Regions from separate parts of the Streptomyces sp. NPDC059788 genome, predicted to be linked through region 1. Evidence: riboswitches for the same ligand, from Rfam matches in the RefSeq annotation. Region 1 holds a riboswitch; each other region holds the start of a gene.

Region 1 (4,996 bases):
CGTCGGCGGGCTCGTCGAGCCCGGCGGCGAGCCGTACGGCGTCGTCCAGCAGGCCGATGACGTGCGGGAACGCGTCACGGAAGAAGCCGGAGATACGCAGCGTCACATCGACGCGCGGACGCCCCAGTTCGTCGGCGGGGATCGGCTCCAGGCCGGTCACACGGCGCGACGCGTCGTCCCACACGGGCCGGACGCCGAGCAGGGCGAGGGCCTCGGCGACGTCGTCACCGGACGTCCGCATGGCGCTCGTCCCCCACAGGGACAGCCCCACCGAGGTCGGCCAGTCGCCGTGGTCGGTGCGGTAGCGCTCCAGGAGGCTGTCGGCGAGCGCCTGGCCGGTCTCCCAGGCGAGGCGGCTCGGTACGGCCTTGGGGTCGACCGAGTAGAAGTTACGGCCGGTCGGCAGGACGTTGACCAGACCGCGCAGCGGCGAGCCGGACGGGCCCGCCGGGACGAAGCCGCCGGCCAGCGCGTGCACGGCGTGGTCGATCTCGTCGGTGGTGGCGGCCAGGCGCGGGACGACCTCGCGGGCGGCGAAGGCGAGGATCGCCGCCACCGGCTCGCGCTGGTCCTCCGGCAGCCCGGCGGTGACCCGCTCGACGGCCGCCAGGTCCCAGTCCGCGTCGTCCATGGCCTGCACCAGGCCGCGGGCCTGCTCCTCGACCGCGTCGGCGCTCGTCCGGGTCGCGGCCGACTCGTCCAGGCCCAGCGCCTCGCGCAGGCCCGGCAGCGAGGACGTACCGCCCCAGATCTGCCGGGCGCGCAGGATCGCCAGGACGAGGTTGACGCGCGCCTCACCGGCGGGCGCGCCGCCGAGGACGTGCAGCCCGTCGCGGATCTGCGCGTCCTTGACCTCGCACAGCCAGCCGTCGACGTGCAGCAGGAAGTCGTCGAAGCCCTCGTCGTCCGGGCGCTCCTCCAGACCGAGGTCGTGGTGCAGCTTGGCGGCCTGGATCAGCGTCCAGATCTGGGCGCGGATGGCGGGCAGCTTGGCCGGGTCCATGGCGGAGATCGCCGCGTACTCGTCGAGCAGCTGCTCCAGGCGCGCGATGTCGCCGTACGACTCGGCGCGGGCCATCGGCGGCACGAGGTGGTCGACGAGCGTGGCGTGCACCCGGCGCTTGGCCTGGGTGCCCTCGCCCGGGTCGTTGACCAGGAACGGGTAGATCAGCGGCAGGTCGCCGAGGGCCGCGTCCGGGCCGCAGGCGGCGGACAGGCCGGCGTTCTTGCCGGGCAGCCACTCCAGGTTGCCGTGCTTGCCCAGGTGCACCATGGCGTCGGCGCCGAAGCCGCCGTCCTCCTGGGAGGCGGCGATCCAGCGGTAGGCGGCCAGGTAGTGGTGCGAGGGCGGCAGATCGGGGTCGTGGTAGATCGCGATCGGGTTCTCGCCGAAGCCGCGCGGCGGCTGGATGAGGATGAGCAGATTGCCGCGGCGCAGGGCGGCCAGCACGATGTCGCCGTCCGGGTTCTTGCTGCGGTCGACGAACATCTCGCCGGGCGGCGGGCCCCAGTGCTCCTCGACCTGCTCGCGCAGCTCCCGCGGCAGCGTGCCGTACCAGCGCTTGTAGTCGGCGGCCGGGATGCGGACGGGGTTGCGGGCGAGCTGCTCCTCGGTCAGCCACTCCTGGTCGTGGCCGCCCGCCTCGATCAGCGCGTAGATCAGCTCGTCGCCGACGCCGGACTCCAGACCGGGCACGGGCTCGTCGCCGTAGTCGTAGCCCTCCTCCTGAAGCCGCCGCAGCAGCGCCACCGCGCTCGCCGGGGTGTCCAGACCGACCGCGTTGCCGATGCGGGAGTGCTTGGTCGGGTACGCGGACAGCACCAGCGCCAGGCGCTTGTCGGCGGGCGCGATGTGGCGCAGCCGGGCGTGGCGTACGGCGATGCCGGCGACCCGGGCGGCGCGCTCGGGGTCGGCGACGTACACCGGCAGACCGTCCTCGTCGGTCTCCTTGAAGGAGAACGGGACGGTGATCAGCCGGCCGTCGAACTCGGGCACCGCGATCTGGCTGGCCGCGTCCAGCGGGGACAGGCCCTCGTCGTTCTCCTCCCAGGCGCTGCGCGGCCCGGTCAGGCACAGGGCCTGGAGGATCGGCACGTCCAGTCCGGCGAGCGCGCCCGCGTCCCAGGACTCGTCGTCGCCGCCGGCCGAGGCCTCGGCGGGCTTGGTGCCGCCCGCCGCCAGCACGGTCGTCACGATCGCGTCGGCGGCGCGCAGCTCGTCGATCAGCTCCGGCTCGGGCGCCCGCAGCGAGGCGACGAACAGCGGCATCGGGCGCCCGCCGGCCTCCTCGATCCGCTCGCACAGCGACTCCACGAAGCCGGTGTTGCCGCTCATGTGGTGGGCGCGGTAGTAGAGCACGGCGACCAGCGGGCCGGTGGCGGCGCCCGTGTCGTCCGTACGGGCCACGACCTCCGCGCCGGTACGCGCCTCCGCCGCCAGGTGCTTCGAGCGCTCCAGGTGGCCCCAGGAGGGCGCGGCGGCGGGCGGCTCGAAGCCGTGGCCGGTCAGCAGCACGGTGTCGGACAGGAAGCGGGCGAGCTGCTCCAGGTTGGCGGGGCCGCCGTGCGCGAGGTAGGCGTGCGCCTCGGCCGCGATGCCGATGGGGACGGTGGACGCCTCCATGAGCTGCGCGTCCGGCGCCTGTTCGCCGGTGAGCACCACGACGGGCCGGGCCTGGTCGGCGGCGAGGAGCTGGTCCAGGCCCTCCTGCCAGGCGCGCAGACCGCCCAGGAGCCGGACGACGACCAGGTCGGCGCCCTCCAGGAGGCCGGGCAGCTCCGCCAGGTCGAGGCGGGCGGGGTTGGCGAGCCGGTACGGCACGGGACCGGCGGCCGCACGGGCGCTGAGCAGGTCGGTGTCGGACGTCGACAGCAGCAGGATCATGGCGGCGTCTGGCCTTCCTCGGGGTCCGCGCCCCGGGCGGTGTTCACGGACGGCGGGAGTTCCTGGCTCGCCCGGCGGTGGCCGGGCTCACAGTGGCGGGACCGCACCGGATTTGCACCGGGCTTCCTCCCTTGGCGCCGTCGATGGCGTCCGGTGGGCCAGCTGACCCACCGACCTGCATAGTAAGGGCTGCGGCCGACGGCCGGGCGGGGACCGTCCAGGCCATCGTCGGTATGCTCGCCGCCATGCCGCCCACCCCCGCGATACCCCCGCATCGGGACGAATCCCTCGCACGGGACCGCGGTGACGCCTGCGTACGGACCCGCGGCGACGCCTGTCCCGGAGCCCTGCGGCTGCACTCGGCCGCCGACGGCTCCCTGGCCCGACTCCGCCTGCCCGCAGGCCTGCTGACAGCCCATCAGGCGCTGGCGCTGGCCGAAGCGGCGGACGGCCTCGGCGACGGCCACCTCTCCCTCACCTCCCGCGGCAACGCGGAACTGCGCGGCCTGCGCGACGGCTGCGCGGAGGATCTCGCCGGCCTGCTGCGCGCCGCCGGCCTCCTCCCCTCCGACCGCCACGAACGCGTACGCAACATCGTCGCCTCCCCGCTCGCCGGCCTGGACGGGCAGGGCGCCGACGGCGCGGCCCCCGTCCAGGAATGGGCCCGTGAGCTGGACCTCCTCCTGTGCGCGAGCGACACGGCACCCGACCTCTCCGGCCGCTTCCTCTTCGCGCTGGACGACGGCCGCGGCGACGTGGCCGCGCTCGGCGGCGATGTGACGTTGATCGCAGAACCCGGTGGCACGGCGCTGCTGCGCGTCGGCGACGACACCGAGGCCCTGCGCCTCCCCGGCCGCGACGCGCCCCGCGCGGCCCGCACCGCGGCCGAAGCGTTCCTCTCCGTCGCCCAGGAGGCGGGCAACGGCTCCTGGCGCGTACGGGAGCTGCCGCCCGGGTACGGGGCCCCGGCGGTCCGCGCCCGCCTCCGTACGCGGCTCCCGCAGCCGGACACCCGGCCGGACACCCAGCCGTACACGCCGGTCCCGGCACCGCCCCCACCGCGCCCGGGACCGGTCACCGGCCCCGACGGCACCACCGCCCTCTCCCTCCTCGCCCCCCTCGGCCGCCTCACCACCGCCCAGCTGCGGCGGCTGGCCGCCGTCGCCCGGGACGGCTCCGGCGAACTGCGTATGACACCCTGGCGCGGCGTGGTCCTGCCCGGCCTGCCTCCCGAGGCGGCCGAGTCCGGACTGCGCGAACTGGCCACGGCCGGTCTGGTCACCGACCCCGCCTCCCCCTGGTACGGGCTCGGCGCCTGCACCGGCCGCCCCGGCTGCGCCAAGTCCCTGTCCGACGTACGCGCGGACGCCGCCGCCACCCTCCCCGAGGACGGCACCGGACTGCCCGTCCACTGGTCGGGCTGCGCCCGGCGCTGCGGCCACCCGCACGGCGCGTGGGTCGATGTCGTCGCCACCGGCGACGCCTACGAGGTGTCCGTACGGGGAACCCGGCACAACGCGCCCGCGACGACCACCATCCCCCTGACCGACCCCGCCGACCGCCTCGCCGACGCCGTCGCGTCGGCCCGCGCGGCCACCCGCACCACGACATGACCGAGGGCAACGAGACACAGTGAGCGAGTTCGACTACGAGAAGGACGGCGCGGAGATCTACCGCCGGTCCTTCGCCACCATCCGCGCCGAGGCGGACCTCGCGCACCTGCCCGACGACGTCAGCAGGGTCGCCGTCCGGATGATCCACGCCTGCGGCATGACCGACCTCGTACGCGACCTGGCGTACTCCCCGCAGGTCGTCGCCCGCGCGAGCGAGGCCCTGCGGGGCGGCGCGCCGATCCTGTGCGACGCGAACATGGTCGCCAGCGGCGTCACCCGCAAGCGGCTGCCCGCCGGCAACGACGTGATCTGCACCCTCGCCGACCCGTCCGTACCGGACCTGGCCAAGCGCCTGGGCACCACCCGCAGCGCCGCCGCCCTCGAACTGTGGCGCGACCGCCTGGACGGCGCGGTGGTCGCCGTCGGCAACGCCCCCACCGCCCTCTTCCGCCTCCTGGAGATGATCGAGGAGGGCGCGCCCCGCCCGGCCGCCGTGCTC
Region 2 (4,996 bases), on a different contig from region 1:
GCCGCGGTCCAGCGCCTCGGCCGCCTGCCGCACCAGCGCACGCGCGGCGGCCAGCTCCGTCGCCATGTCGGCGAGCCGGAACTGCAACGCCTGCGCGTCCAGCAGCCGCCCGCCGAACGCCTCCCGGTCCGCGAGGTAGGACTGCGCCGCGTGCAGGGCGCTCTGCCCGCCGCCGAGGGAGCAGGCGGCGATGCCGAGCCGGCCGCCGTTCAGGCCGCTCATCGCGATACGGAAGCCGTCGCCCTCCGCGCCGAGCCGCCGGTCCGCCGGAATCCGGACCTCGTCGAGGATCACCTGCCGGGTGGGCTGCGCGTTCCAGCCCATCTTCTTCTCGTTGGCGCCGAACGACAGGCCCGGATCGTCCCGCTCCACGACGAACGCCGAGATGCCGCCCGGCCCTTCGTCACCGGTACGGGCCATCACCACGTACACCCGCGAGGCCCCGGCCCCGGAGATGAACTGCTTCACGCCGGTCAGTACATAGCCGTCCCCGTCGCGCACCGCGCGGGTACGCAGCGCCGCCGCGTCGGAACCGGCGCCCGGCTCGGTCAGGCAGTAGCTGCCGAGGTCCGTCATCGAGCACAGACCGGGCAGCCAGCGGGCGCGCTGCGCGTCGTCGCCGTACCGGTCGATCATCCATCCGACCATGTTGTGGATGGAGAGATATCCCGCGATGGACGGGCAGGCGGTGGCCAGTACTTCGAAGACGAGCACGCCGTCCGCGCGGCTCAGCGCGGAGCCGCCGCACTCCTCCCGTACGTAGATCCCGCCGAGCCCCAGCCCGGCGGCCTTGCGCAGCACGTCCACGGGGAAGTGCTTGTCCTGGTCCCAGGCCACGGCGTGCGGCGCGATGTGTTCCTGCGCGAAGTCCAGTGTCGTCTCGACGATGGCGAGCTGGTCGGCGGTGAGCGAGGTGGCCGAGGTGGCGGTGGTCATGACGCTCATCGCGCTCAGCCCATCGTCGGGATGGTGAAGCTCGCGCCCTCCTTGACCCCGGAGGGCCAGCGCGAGGTGACGGTCTTGGTGCGGGTGTAGAAGCGGATCGCGTCCGGGCCGTGCTGGTTCAGGTCGCCGAAGCCGGACCGCTTCCAGCCGCCGAAGGTGTGGTACGCGACGGGCACCGGGATCGGCACGTTCACGCCGACCATGCCGGTGTTCACCCGGCGGCTGAAGTCCCGCGCGGTGTCGCCGTCGCGGGTGAAGATCGCCACGCCGTTGCCGTACGGGTGCTCCGTGGGCAGCCGCAGCGCCTCCTCGTAGTCGGCCGCGCGGACCACCGACAGCACCGGGCCGAAGATCTCCTCCTGGTAGATCCGCATGTCCGTCGTCACCCGGTCGAAGAGCGAGGCGCCCGCGAAGAAGCCGTCCTCGTGGCCGGGGAGGGCGAAGTCCCGTCCGTCGACGACCAGCTCGGCGCCCTCGCTGACGCCGAGGTCGACGTAGGCGCGGACCCGGTCCAGCGCGTCGCGGCTCACCAGCGGCCCGAAGTCGGCGTGCGGGTCGTCGGAGCGGCCGATGCGCAGCGTGCCGACGCGCTCCTTGAGCCGCGCCACCAGCGCGTCGGCGGTCTCCTCGCCCACCGGTACGGCGACCGAGATCGCCATGCAGCGCTCGCCCGCCGACCCGTACCCGGCGCCGACCAGCGCGTCCACCGCCTGGTCGAGGTCGGCGTCCGGCATCACGATCAGGTGGTTCTTGGCGCCGCCGAAGCACTGGGCGCGCTTTCCGTGGGCGGCGGCGGTCGCGTAGATGTGCGCGGCGATCGGTGTCGAGCCGACGAAGCCGAGCGCTTCCACGCGCGGGTCCTCCAGCAGCGTGTCCACCGACTCCTTGCCGCCGTGCACGACGTTGAGGATGCCCGGCGGCAGGCCCGCCTCCAGGAACAGTTCGGCGAGCCGCAGCGGCACGGACGGCGCCCGCTCGGACGGCTTGAGCACGAACGCGTTGCCGCAGGCGATGGCCGGCGCGGCCTTCCACAGCGGAATCATCGCGGGGAAGTTGAACGGGGTGATGCCGGCCACCACGCCGATCGGGCGGCGCAGCGAGTGCACGTCGATGCCGGTCCCGGCGTTGTCGGTGAACTCGCCCTTGAGCAGGTGCGGAATGCCCGCGGCGAACTCCACCACCTCCAGGCCGCGCTGGAGGTCGCCGTGCGCGTCCGGGACCGTCTTGCCGTGCTCACTCGACAGCAGCCGGGCCAGCGACTCCCGCTCTCCCTCCACCAGGCGCAGGAAGTTGAGCAGCACCCGGGCGCGCCGCTGCGGGTTCCACTCGCCCCACTCCGGCTGGGCCGCCGCCGCGTCGGCGATCGCGGCCGTCGTCTGGGCCCGGTCCGCGAGCGGGACCCGGGCCTGCACGGTGCCGGTGTTGGGGTCGTACACGTCGCCGTAAGCACCCGAAGTTCCCGGTGTGTGCTTGCCGCCGATGAAATGGGTCAGTTCACGGGCCATGGGAGCCTGCTCTCGTCAGGTGAGGTCCGGGGATGGCACGGCGGGGCACACGGGCGGCGCGAGGGCGCGCGGACCGTGGCGGGGCCGTGGGACGCGAAGGCGTGGAACCGTCAGCGCGCGGGCGGTGCCGCGGGCCGGACCGGATCACCTGGGCTGTGGATACGCACCGATGCCATGCGTGTCTGCTCCATCCTCGTGGACAACACGGAACAACACCCGCGGCCGGTATCCTGGCTTCCGGATCACCGCGCGCCGCCCGCCTTCCCGACCTCGTTCTCGTCAGTGGCGTGTTGCTCGGCGTCGCACTCCCCGGTCACAGTGGCGGGACCACGCCGGATTCACACCGGCTTCCCTGCACCGCGGGCCTTGGTCACGAAGATATAGTTGGACGTCCTAGTAAGTCCAGGGGGTGCTTCGTGACCCGGCCCACCCGGACCCCTCACCGCCCCAGGCGGACGTTGAGCCGGGCGGCCTGCAGGGTCAGGTGGTTGCGTTCGGCGAGGTTGGGGGCTTTTCGGGCCGCCTCGGCGTAGAGCCGCGCCGCTGTCGGCAGGTCGCCGTCGCGTTCGTGGAGGTAGGCCGCCACCGCCGCGTGGCGGGGCAGGGCGGCGTCCAGGGCCGCGAGTGCCGCCAGGCCGGCGCGCGGGCCGTCGGCCTCGCCCACGGCCACCGCGCGGTTGAGCCGGACCACCGGACTGCCGGTCAGCCGCACGAGTTCGTCGTACCACTCGACGATCTGCACCCAGTCGGTCTCCTCGGCGGTGGGCGCGTCGGCGTGCAGGGCCGCGATGGCGGCCTGGACCTGGAACTCGCCCAGCCGGTCGCGGGCGAGGGCCGCCTGCAGGACGCCGATGCCCTCGGCGATCGCCCCGGTGTCCCACCGGCCGCGGTCCTGCCCGGCGAGCGGCACCAGGCCGCCGTCGGGAGCGGTCCGGGCGGCGCGCCGGGCGTGGTGGAGCAGCATGAGGGCCAGCAGCCCCGCCACTTCGGGGTGGTCGATCGAGGCGGCGAGCCGCCGGGTGAGCCGGACGGCCTCGGCGGCCAGGTCCACGTCGCCGGAGTAGCCCTCGTTGAAGACCAGGTAGAGGACGCGCAGCACGGTGGCCACGTCGCCGGGCCGGTCGAAGCGCACGCCCGACACGGTGCGCTTGGCCCGGCTGATCCGCTGCGCCATGGTCGCCTCCGGCACCAGATAGGCCTGGGCGATCTGGCGGGTGGTGAGACCGCCGACGGCGCGCAGTGTGAGCGCGACCGCCGACGACGGTGTCAGCGAGGGGTGGGCGCACAGGAAGTAGAGCTGGAGCGTGTCGTCCGCGGCGGGCGCGGGACCGGGCGGGGGCTCCTCGTCGACGAGGTCCTCACGCCGGCGGCGGGCGGCGTCCGCCCGGGTCGCGTCGAGGAACCGGCGCCAGGCCACGGTGACCAGCCAGCCCTTCGGGTCCCGTGGAGGGTCGGCCGGCCAGGCGCGGACCGCCTCGACCAGCGCGTCCTGTACGGCGTCCTCGGCCGCCGCGAAGTCGGCTCCGCGGCGGACGAGGATGCCGAGCACGCCCGGCGTGAGGCTCCGGAGCAGGCTCTCGTCCACCTCCGGGGTCACTCCGTGATGGTGGGCGGCGCGGCGAGGAAGGGGCGCAGCTCCAGCCACTCGTGGATCGGCTTCCCGCCCGCGCCGGGGGCGGCCGACAGCTCCCCGGCCAGCTCGACGGCGCGCTCGTAGCTGTCGACGTCGATCACCATCCAGCCGGCGATGAGGTCCTTGGTCTCGGCGAACGGGCCGTCGGTGACCGGCGGGCGCCCCTCGCCGTCGTACCGGACGAACGTCCCCTCGGGGGCGAGCGCCTGGCCGTCGACGAACTCGCCGGTCTTCTCCAGCCGGTCCGCGAAGTCCTGCATGTACTTCATGTGGGCCGAGACCTCCTCCGGCGTCCACCGGCTCATGGGAACGCAGTTGGCCGGGGCCGGGGCGCCGCGGTAGTGCTTGAGCAACAGGTACTTGGCCATGAGACTCTCCTCGGTGCTGAGGCGACCCATTGTGGTCGCGTTCACCACGGGGACGGAGCCGGTCGCCGGTTCTCGACATCGCCGCCTGAAAACTTTTTCCGGCTCCGGTGGACGACGTCGTCCGTGCTGCCGAGCGGGCGGGCCCCGGCGCGCCTCCCGCTCACCCCTCCCGCACCGGATACGGCACGAACGTGCTGCTGTTCTCGTCGATCGCCAGCGTCCGGCCGAGCGGCGGTACGGCCCGCTGCGGGCACTCCAGCCGTTCGCAGACGCGGCAGCCCATGCCGATGGGGGTGGCCGCCCCGGCGTTGTCCAGGTCCAGCCCGTCGGAGTAGACGAGGCGGGAGGCGTGCCGGATCTCGCAGCCCAGGCCGATGGCGAAGGTCTTGCCGGGGTCGCCCCAGCCGCCGCGGTGCCGGGTGACCGTGCGCGCCGTCCACAGGTAGCGGCGGCCGTCCGGCATGGACGCGATCTGTACGTGGATACGGCTGGGCGCGGTGAACGCCTCGTAGACGTTCCACAGCGGGCAGGTGCCGCCCGCCCGC
Region 3 (4,996 bases), on a different contig from region 1:
TGTTGCGTACCTGGCCGGTCAGGTTGTTGGCCATCGAGTTGACGTTGTCTGTCAGGTCCTTCCACGTGCCGGCCACATTCGGTACGCGGGCCTGGCCGCCCAGCATCCCTTCCGTGCCGACCTCGCGCGCCACCCGCGTCACCTCGTCGGCGAACGCGGACAGCGTGTCGACCATCGTGTTGATCACGCCGGCGAGCGCGGCGACCTCGCCCTTCGCCTCGACCATGATCTTCTGTGACAGGTCGCCCTTGGCGACCGCGGCGGCCACCTGGGCGATGGAGCGCACCTGGCCGGTCAGGTTGGAGGCCATCACGTTGACGTTGTCGGTCAGGTCCTTCCAGGTGCCCGAGACGCCCCGCACGGTGGCCTGGCCACCGAGGTTGCCCTCGGTGCCGACCTCGCGGGCCACCCGCGTGACCTCGTCGGCGAACGCCGAGAGCTGGTCCACCATCGTGTTGATGGTGCTCTTCAGCTCCAGGATCTCGCCCCGGGCGTCCACGGTGATCTTCTGCGACAGATCGCCCTGGGCCACGGAGGTCGCGACCGCCGCGATCGAGCGCACCTGCGACGTGAGGTTCCCGGCCATGAAGTTGACCGAGTCCGTCAGGTCACGCCACGTACCGCCCACGCCGGGCACCTGCGCCTGCCCGCCGAGCCGGCCCTCGGTACCGACCTCGCGCGCGACGCGGGTGACCTCGTCGGCGAACGCCGAGAGCTGGTCCACCATCGTGTTGATGGTCGTCTTCAGCTCCAGGATCTCGCCCCGGGCGTCCACGGTGATCTTCTGCGACAGATCGCCCCGGGCGACCGCGGTGGTGACCTGCGCGATGTTGCGCACCTGCGACGTCAGATTCCCGGCCATGAAGTTGACCGAGTCGGTCAGATCCCGCCACGTACCGCCCACGCCGGGCACCTCGGCCTGCCCGCCGAGCCGGCCCTCGCTGCCGGCCTCCCGGGCCACCCTCGTGACCTCGTCCGCGAACGCCGACAGCTGGTCCACCATCGTGTTGACGGTGTTCTTCAGCTCCAGGATCTCGCCCTGCGCATCGACATCGATCTTCTGCGACAGATCACCCCGGGCCACCGCGGTGGCCACCTGCGCGATGTCGCGCACCTGGGTGGTGAGGTTGCCGGCCATCACGTTGACCGAGTCGGTCAGGTCCGCCCAGGTGCCGGAGACGCCCGGGACCTCGGCCTGGCCGCCGAGCCGGCCCTCGCTGCCGACCTCGCGGGCCACCCGGGTCACTTCCGAGGTGAACTGGGACAGTTGGTCGACCATGCCGTTGAAGACGGTCGCGATCTCACCGAGCAGCCCGTCGGCCCCGTCCGGCAGGCGCGTACCGAAGTTTCCGTCGCGTACGGCCGTGAGCCCCGCGAGCAGCTGTCGCAGCTCCGGTTCCCCGACCCTTTCTCCCGTACGCGCCGACTTCGTCCGCACCGCCGGACGCGCGCTCCCGCCCGCCGTCTCAGCAGCCATGACCCAACCTCGTTCCACTTACCGGACCCCCTGCGCAAGGCACGACGGCGCTGTGGCTCCTGCTTCGGAAGGCGCGCACACCTGTGCCTCACGCCGACACCTCGTGACCTTGCCGCACGGCAAGTACCGGCAAGACTACCCCTGGGCATCACAACGGAAGACATGACGACCTCACTTTTCGGGTCCGTCCGCCGCGCCGGGGCCCCGGGCGGTAATGCCCGTGTGGACGCGGGAATTCACCTCCCACAGGTTCGATCACGATCCGGGGGCCGCTGCCGTACTCACGGGGAAGCGCGCAGCCAGTCGTCGAAGCGGATCGCGGCCGTCCGGGCACGGCCCTCGTCGGGGACGAGGCTGCGCTCCGCCAGCTCGGAGCCGAAGTAGCGGGCGTGCGGATCGGGCACGACCTCGCGCGGGTCGTGCCACGCGCGCAGCGCTCGGGCGACCAGCTCGTCGAAGCGGAACCGCTCGGGCCCGGCCACCTCGACCACGCCCTTCAGCGGGGCGGCCCCGGCGGCCCCTGCCACCGCTTCGGCGACGTCCTCGGCCGCCATGGGCTGGAAGAGCACCGGCGGCACACGCACGAGGTCGCCCTCGGTGGCGGCATCGGCGATGCCCCTGACGAACTCGTAGAACTGCGTCGCCCGGACGATCGAGTAGGGGACCGCCCCTTGGGTGATCAGCCGCTCCTGGGCCGCCTTCGCCCTGAAGTACCCGTTGCCGGGCAGGCCGTCGATGCCGACGATCGACAGCGCCAGGTGGTGCGACACGCCCGCCGCCGCTTCGGCGGCCAGCAGGTTGCGGGTGGAGGTGGTGAAGAACTCCAGCACAGCCGACTCCTCGAAGGACGGCGAGTTGGACACGTCCACGACCACCCGGGCTCCGGCCAGCGCGGCGTCCAGGCCCTCGCCGGTGAGGGTGTCGACGCCCGTGCCGGGCGCGGCGGCCACCGCCTCGTGCCCACGGCCGGCGAGCTTGGCGACCACCTTGCCGCCGATGAGGCCGGTGCCTCCGATGACCACGATCTTCACGTCGCGTCCTCCTCGCTCCGGGGTGACCACGCGTCAGGACTGCCGGGTCACGCGGCTGCGCGCGCCACTGCGGTTCCTCGTCGGCGGCCAGACGTACATGGGCCGCTCCGGCACGTCCTCACGTACGCGTTCTCCGGGGTGGCCGGAGGGCTTCCATTGTTCAGCGCCCCGGCACGCCCGGTGAGCGCCGATCCGGACACACCTCCGGCATCCCGCGGGCCGTTCCCGCGCAGGTCGCGCGGCCCGGGGCCGCACCCGTGTCCCATTTCACGTACCGCCATGTGAACAAGGGTGTCCGCGCGGGGCGTGATCGATCTACTCTGGGCGGTGCAGCTGGTTCGCCCTGCCCGCCAGGCAGACGCGTCGTAAGAGGGAACCCGGTGGGAATCCGGGACTGCCCCGCAGCGGTGAGCGGGAACGACCGCCGTCATACGCACTGGATCCGGGCCGCGGATCCGGGAAGCGACGGCCAGTAGGGGCCCGCCGGGAGCACCCGGCAGGCGCGCCCGCGAGTCCGAAGACCTGCCCGTTGCCCGGGTACGCCCACGCGTACGCGGACACCTCCGGTGACCTTCGAGGGCGGGTCGGCGTGTCACAGCAGGCGGGCATGGGCGTCCTCAGGCGCCCTTCGGTCCGCCCGATGCGTCACACCTTCGCGTTCTCGTCCCGTCACCGGGGCTCGGAGAAGATCACGCTCGCGAAGGAGAGTTCCGTGACAGCGAAGCCCGCAGCCGCGGCAGCACGGGCCACCGTGTACGGCTACCCCCGCCAGGGACAGCACCGGGAACTGAAGAAGGCCGTCGAGGGCTACTGGAAGGGCCGCGTCACCGCGGACGCCCTGCTGGAGACCGCCCGGGACCTGCGCCGTTCGAACTGGCGGCAACTGGCCGACGCCGGCCTCCACGAGGTGCCGACCGGCGACTTCTCGTACTACGACCACGTGCTGGACACCAGCGTCATGGTCGGCGCCGTCCCGGAACGGCACCGCGCCGCCGTCGCGGCCGACCCCCTGGACGGCTACTTCGCGATGGCGCGCGGCACGCAGGACGTGGCGCCGCTGGAGATGACCAAGTGGTTCGACACCAACTACCACTACCTGGTGCCGGAGCTGGGCCCGGACACGGTCTTCGCCGCGGACTCCGGCAAGCAGGTCGGCGAGCTGCAAGAAGCGCTCGCCCTCGGTCACACCCCGCGCCCGGTCCTGGTCGGCCCGGTCACCTACCTCCTGCTCGCCAAGCCCGCCCCCGGCGTCGCCGCCGACTTCGACCCGCTGACCCTGCTCGACCGGCTCCTGCCCGTCTACGCGGAGGTCCTGGCCGACCTGCGCGCGGCGGGCGCCACCTGGGCGCAGCTGGACGAGCCCGCCCTGGTGCAGGACCGCACCCCGGCCGAACTCAACGCCGCCGAGCGCGCCTACCGCGACCTCGGCGCTCTCACCGACCGGCCGAAGCTGCTGGTCGCCTCGTACTTCGACCAGCTCGGCGAGGCTCTTCCGGTGCTGGCCAAGGCCCCCGTCGAGGGTCTGGCGCTGGACTTCACCGAGGCCGCCGCGGGGCATCTGGACGCGCTCGCCGCCGTGGGCGGGCTGCCCGGCAAGCGCCTGGTCGCCGGTGTCGTCAACGGCCGCAACATCTGGATCAACGACTTCGAGAAGTCGCTGGGCACGCTCGGGACGCTGCTGGGCCTGGCCGACCGGGTCGACGTGGCCGCCTCCTGCTCCCTGCTGCACGTTCCGCTCGACGCCACCGCCGAGCGGGACATCGACCCGCAGGTCCTGCGCTGGCTCGCGTTCGCCCGGCAGAAGACCGCCGAGATCGCCACGCTCGCCCGCGGACTCGCGCAGGGCACCGACACGATCGCCGCCGAACTGGCCGCCAACCGCGCCGACCTGGCGTCCCGCGCCGGTTCCGCGATCACCCACGACCCCGCCGTACGCGACCGCGCCGCCGCCGTCACCGACGCCGACGGCCGCCGTTCGGCCCCGTACGGGGAGCGGGCCGCCGCCCAGCGGGCCCACCTCGGCCTGCCCCTGCTGCCGACCACCACCATCGGCTCGTTCCCGCAGACCGCCGAGCTGCGCACCGCCCGCGCCGATCTGCGCGCGGGCCGCATCGACGCGGCGGGGTACGAGGAGCGCATCAGGACCGAGATCCGCGACGTCCTCGCCTTCCAGGAGAAGGCGGGCATCGACGTCCTCGTGCACGGCGAGCCCGAACGCAACGACATGGTGCAGTACTTCGCCGAGCAGCTGACCGGCTACCTCGCCACGCAGCACGGCTGGGTCCAGTCGTACGGCACGCGCTACGTCCGGCCGCCGGTCCTCGCCGGTGACATCTCGCGGCCCGAGCCGATGACGGTGCGCTGGACGCAGTACGCGCAGTCGCTCACCGACCGGCCCGTCAAGGGCATGCTGACGGGCCCGGTCACCATGCTCGCCTGGTCGTTCGTCCGCGACGACCAGCCGCTCGGCGACACCGCCCGCCAGGTG
Region 4 (4,996 bases), on a different contig from region 1:
CCCTCGTACGGGTGGGAGACGGCGCGTGGCGCCCGGACCCGGCTGCCGGGCGCCAGGTGTGCGACGGCGGGTCGCCTCAGGTGTGCGTCAGCGCCCTGGACGCGGATCTGCTGCCGCAGGTCTCCCGGGCCCTGTCGGGCGTCACGGGCCGACTGGCCGGGGTCCCGAACGGTCCGGTCCGCTTCGAGGGGCTGCCGCGCCAGTCGCGCCGCGACGAGGCCGACCTGCCGCAGCTCTTCCTGGGACAGAGCGTCGTACGGGGCGAACTGACCGATCCGGAGCGGTACGCCTGGGAGGCCGCGGCCGGGCTGGCCGGGCGCCGTGAGTGCGGCGGCGCCGCTCCGTTCGGCCGCGTCGACGCGGCCGTACAGGACTGGCTGGTCTCCAACGGACTCGGCGACCGCCGTCGGGCGGCCTGGGCACGGGTGCTCCGGGAGCGGGGCGACAAGGAGTCCGTCGCCGCGGCCGAGGAGGGCGAACGGGCCCTTCGCCATCTCGCGTCGATGGACGACGACCGGCGGCGCGCCTGGCTGGGCCGGTATTTCGCCTCGGCGGAGAGCTGCGACGCGCGGAAGGTTCCTCAGCTGTAGCGGGTGGCCCCTTCCCGTCACCGGTAGCCGACACGCCCTACCCCTGGCCTGCCTCCTTCCGCGCGTAGTGCGTGTCGGCGTCGGCGAAGCCCGCGGTGATCAGGTGGCCGGGGTAGTGGACGGGTTCGGTGCCGGCCGGCAGCCGGTCGCGGAGGACGGCGTACGGGCCCGCGGCGGTGATGCGGCCTGCCTCGCAGATCAGCAGCCCGTCGGGGTCGTGGACGAGAGCTTCCGCGGTGGCCATGTGCGGGCGGGTACCCGTTCCGGGTGGGGGTGGATCTGGCGTACGTCAGCGGGGCGGGCGTGCCGTACAGCCGAACGGGTCGGGTATCGGCCGCGGGCGACAGAGACGGGGGCGGGGACGGCAAGACTGTCTCCGGGCCGGGGAACGGGTCGGCTCCAGGCCGGAGATCGGCTTCGGGCCGGAGATCGGCTTCGGGCCGGGGATCGGTCCGGGTCCGGTGCCGACGCGGCACCGGCAGCCGTTCGGCTGCCGTGCGGCATCCGGTGGACGGTCTAACGGTGGCCGAAGGCAGTCGAGGACGGTCGATGACAGCCGAGGACAGTCGAGGAACAGGGGCCGAATGGGTGGAAGTGCGGGCAGGGGCGCGGGCGGGCGTGGCGCGGGCCGGAGGGCCGGGTGGTACGGCGTACGGGCGGTGGCGGCGGTGCTGGTCCTGACGGGGCTGACGGTGGGCGGGCCCGCCCTCGCGACGCCTGCGGGCGCGCGCCCGGGGCTGCCGGACGCCACGCGGGCGGCCCACGCGGAACACGCCGCGCGGGCGGCCCTGGCGCCACACGCCGCTCGGAAGGAACGCGCGGTCCGGGCGCCGGGCGCCGCCCATGTCCCCCGGGACGTCGAAGCGACCCGGGCGGCCGTCGTCCGGCTGGTCAACCGCGAGCGGGCGAGGGCCGGATGCCGTCCCGTACGGGCGCACCGTACGGTCACGAGGGCCGCGCAGCGGCACAGCGACCACATGGCGCGCGACGGCTCGCTCTCCCACCGGGAGCGCGGCGGCTCGGGGCCCGGCAGCCGGCTCTCGGCGGTCGGGTACGACTGGCGCCGGGCGGGCGAGAACATCGCGCGCGGCCAGCGCGGGGCCGCCGAGGTGGTCCGGGCGTGGGCGCGCAGTCCGGAGCACCGGGTGGTGCTGGCCGACTGCACGTTCCGGCACGCGGGAGTGGGGGTCAACAGCGGTACCGCCGACCGGGGCCCCTGGTGGACGCTGCTGCTGGCTCTTCCGGATTGACGGGATGCGGGGGCTGCGGGCTGCGGGCCAGGGGCTGCGGACTGCTTGAGGCGGAGCCTGACGGGCTTGGGGCGGGGCATCGCGCGAGTCTGATGGGCTTGAGGCGGGTCTGACGGGCTTAGGGCGGGGCTTTGGGGGGCTCTTAGGGGGGCGGAGCCTGACGGGCCTGAGGCCGGCCTGGACGGGGCCGGATTCCGCGAACCCAGCCCCCGAAGGGCCCGGCCCCCAACGCCGCCCCCGTACCGGAAGCGGCCCCCATCCCCCGTACCGGAAGCGCCCCCGCCCCGTACCGGAAGCTCCCCCGCTGTCGAACCTCAAGCGCCCCCATCAGCGCACCGAAGACACCACACCCCCACCCGAACCACCCTCACCACGTGCACCATCCGCACCACCCACAGCAGCACCCCGCCGCGCCCGAACAACCCGTTCCGCCAGTTCACCGAACAGCAGGCCGAAGGCGGCCCACAGAACGAGCTGGACGGCGAGCGCGGAGACCCGGAACTTCCACAGCAGCAAGGCGGGGAAGTCGGCGGGGAGTTCGTTGACGGCCGGCAGGAAGGCGTAGGCGAGTCCGACGGCCACGGCGAAGGCGGCCAGGGCGGCGACCGTCGCGTACCAGGTGCCCAGGCGGGGTGCGAGCCGCTTGCCGAGGATGACGGCGGCGACGGTCAGCAGCACGCTGAGGGCGATCATCAGGAAGTACAGCGCGGTGCGCTTGCCGATGGAGTCGGGGTCGCCGACGGACGGCGGGTTGGCCGGGTATTTCAGGAACGGTACGAGGTAGACCGCGGCGAAGGCGGCGCCGGAGAGCAGCAGGGCGGTGGCGCGGGGGCCGAAGCGGCCGGCGCGGCCCAGCGCGAAGCAGTAGGCGAGGGCGGCGATGCCGCCGAGCGCGACGCCGTACACCAGGACGCCGGTGGCCAGGCCCGCGGTGGACTGCACCGTACGGCTGACGACCTCCGCCTCGTGTTCGTGGGCGTGTGCGTCCTCGAAGGCGATGGCGGCGTCGACCTGGGGCTCGCCCAGCAGGTAGGCGACGAGCAGGGCGAGCAGGCCGGCGGCGAGGCCGGCCGCCATGCCGCGCACCAGGAGGGATCTGACGGTGACGGAGTTCATGTACGACATTCCCCCGGTCAGTGGCAGGGGAAGCCGAGCAGGTGGCGTCCGTCGTGGACCCACTCGTGCACGTCGGTGCCGGAGAGCAGTGCGGTGGCGCCCTGTTCGGCGCCGACGAAGTAGAGCAGGACGAGCATGAGGATGCCGCCGAAGACCGCCCACGGCAGGACCGTCCTGACGGGGAGGGTGGCGGGTGCGGCGGGGCCGGTGGTCGGCGGTGCGACGGACTGGGCCATGACAGAACCTCCTGGGGAACTCGCGTCCCGGTCGGGGAGTCGGGACGACAGGACGGGTCTGGCTCGTCCGGTGGCCCCGTACGGGACCGGTCCGGGCTCACAGTGGCGCGACCGCGCCGGAATTCCACCGGCTTCCGTCATGTCATCGTCAATAATCATCGGGAACGTACCGCGTGGCGGAGGCCGGGCCAAGAGCCCCCGGGCCACCGGAAAGGCGCACGGCGGCGGGCGAGCGCCCCGCTGGTTGCCTTGTGCGCCCTCAGGTTTCCCTGGTCGGGAGAGGTGCGCATGACAACTCGGGTGATGTTGGTCTCACCGGCCTTCGACGACGCCCTGCGCGCGGTGCGCTTCCCGGCCGACGAGCCGCTGACGCCCGGCGGGCTGCGCCGCGCCCGCGCCGTACGCGCCACTGCCGCCGCGCTGCCCGCCGACCGGGCCCTGACCTCCCCTTCCGCGCGCTGCCGGGAGACGGCGGAGGCACTCGGTCTGCGGGCGGTCCCGGACGCGGGCGCGGCGGGGTGCGCGATGGGCCGCTGGCAGGGCCGGACGCTGGACGAGGTGCTGGCCGCCGAACCCGCGGCAGTCACGGCCTGGCTGTCCGGCCCGGACAGCGCGCCGCACGGCGGCGAAACGCTCACACGGCTGCTCGGCCGGGTGACGGACTGGCTGGCGGGCCTCGCGGCGGAGGGCGGCCGGGTCGTGGCCGTAGTGGAGCCGGACGTCGTACGTGCGTCCGTGGTGTGCGCCCTGGGGGCTCCGCCCTCGTCCTTCTGGCGGGTGGACGTACCGCCGCTGGCCCTGACCGTGCTGAGCGGGCGGGACGGGCGGTGGAACGTCCGGGTCACGGGGGAACTCGGCGGGGAGGCGGTTTCCGCGGGGGCGTGTCCTCCGGGGGCGTGACCGTCGGGGCCGTGTCCCCCGGGGGGCGTGACCGTCGGGGCCACGACCGTCAGGGCCGTACCCCTCGGTCTCAAGACCGCCAGGGCCGTACCCCTCGGCCTCAAGACCGCCAGGGCCGCACCCCTCGGTCTCATGACCGCCGGGGCCGTCGGTACCGGGCCGCTCTCCGCCCCCGGCCAGGGCGGCCCCCCATAATCCTCACCCGGCCCCGTACGTACCGCCGTATCCTGGTTCGAGACGTGGTGTTGCACATGGGTTGCAATAACGAGACCGGTGACGAAGGAGCGGTGCCGTGGCATCTCCAGGCTCTCCAGTGGTGCTGGGGATCGAGTCCTCCTGCGACGAGACCGGGGCAGGCCTGGTCCGGGACGGGAAGCTGCTCGGGCACGCGGTGGCGTCCAGCATGGACGAGCACGCGCGCTACGGCGGCGTCGTACCGGAGATCGCGGCCCGCGCGCACGTGCACTCCCTGACGCCGGTGGTCCGCCGCGCCCTCGACGACGCGGGCCTGACCATGTCCGACATCGGCGCGGTGGCCGTGACCACCGGCCCCGGCCTGTCGGGCGCCCTCCAGGTCGGCCTGGCCGGCGCCAAGGGTCTGGCGTACGGGCTGGGCGTGCCGCTGTACGGGGTGCACCACCTCGCCGGGCACGTCGCCGCCGACACCCTGGAGCACGGCCCGCTGCCCGACCCCTGCATGGTGCTGATCGTCTCCGGCGGGCACACGTCCCTCCTCCTGGTACGGGACCTGGCGCGCGACCCGATCGTGCACCTCGGCGACACCCTCGACGACGCCGCCGGGGAGTGCTTCGACAAGGTCGCGCGGGTCTTCGGCCTGCCGTACCCGGGCGGCCCCGCGATCGACCGGGCCGCGCGCGAGGGCGACCCGAAGGCCGTCGCGTTC

What was found. A riboswitch is a leader RNA that binds a small molecule or an ion and turns the genes downstream of it on or off. The one in region 1 is predicted to bind cobalamin.
Region 2: linked by a shared signal. The riboswitch ahead of ACFV57_RS31760 (CoA-acylating methylmalonate-semialdehyde dehydrogenase) and the one ahead of cobN (cobaltochelatase subunit CobN) in region 1 are both predicted to bind cobalamin.
Region 3: linked by a shared signal. The riboswitch ahead of metE (5-methyltetrahydropteroyltriglutamate--homocysteine S-methyltransferase) and the one ahead of cobN (cobaltochelatase subunit CobN) in region 1 are both predicted to bind cobalamin.
Region 4: linked by a shared signal. The riboswitch ahead of ACFV57_RS11030 (CbtB domain-containing protein) and the one ahead of cobN (cobaltochelatase subunit CobN) in region 1 are both predicted to bind cobalamin.

What each region holds. Positions count from the first base shown of each region.
Region 1 is NZ_JBHWHY010000006.1:64,685-69,680, forward strand. Features, by position in the region: gene cobN (cobaltochelatase subunit CobN) at 1-2,884, opposite strand, end outside; cobalamin riboswitch at 2,920-3,072, opposite strand; gene cobG (precorrin-3B synthase) at 3,118-4,497, shown strand; gene ACFV57_RS07175 (precorrin-8X methylmutase) at 4,517-4,996, shown strand, end outside.
Region 2 is NZ_JBHWHY010000044.1:38,312-43,307, forward strand. Features, by position in the region: gene ACFV57_RS31755 (acyl-CoA dehydrogenase family protein) at 1-945, opposite strand, end outside; gene ACFV57_RS31760 (CoA-acylating methylmalonate-semialdehyde dehydrogenase) at 951-2,450, opposite strand; cobalamin riboswitch at 2,653-2,834, opposite strand; gene ACFV57_RS31765 (RNA polymerase sigma factor) at 2,890-4,035, opposite strand; gene ACFV57_RS31770 (YciI family protein) at 4,044-4,451, opposite strand; gene ACFV57_RS31775 (short-chain fatty acyl-CoA regulator family protein) at 4,612-4,996, opposite strand, start outside.
Region 3 is NZ_JBHWHY010000001.1:113,357-118,352, reverse strand. Features, by position in the region: gene ACFV57_RS00795 (HAMP domain-containing protein) at 1-1,477, opposite strand, end outside; gene ACFV57_RS00790 (SDR family oxidoreductase) at 1,759-2,508, opposite strand; cobalamin riboswitch at 2,826-3,053, shown strand; gene metE (5-methyltetrahydropteroyltriglutamate--homocysteine S-methyltransferase) at 3,221-4,996, shown strand, end outside.
Region 4 is NZ_JBHWHY010000010.1:12,014-17,009, forward strand. Features, by position in the region: gene ACFV57_RS11010 (hypothetical protein) at 1-590, shown strand, start outside; gene ACFV57_RS11015 (hypothetical protein) at 628-834, opposite strand; gene ACFV57_RS11020 (CAP domain-containing protein) at 1,175-1,840, shown strand; gene ACFV57_RS11025 (CbtA family protein) at 2,168-2,956, opposite strand; gene ACFV57_RS11030 (CbtB domain-containing protein) at 2,974-3,192, opposite strand; cobalamin riboswitch at 3,226-3,370, opposite strand; gene ACFV57_RS11035 (histidine phosphatase family protein) at 3,496-4,092, shown strand; gene tsaD (tRNA (adenosine(37)-N6)-threonylcarbamoyltransferase complex transferase subunit TsaD) at 4,406-4,996, shown strand, end outside.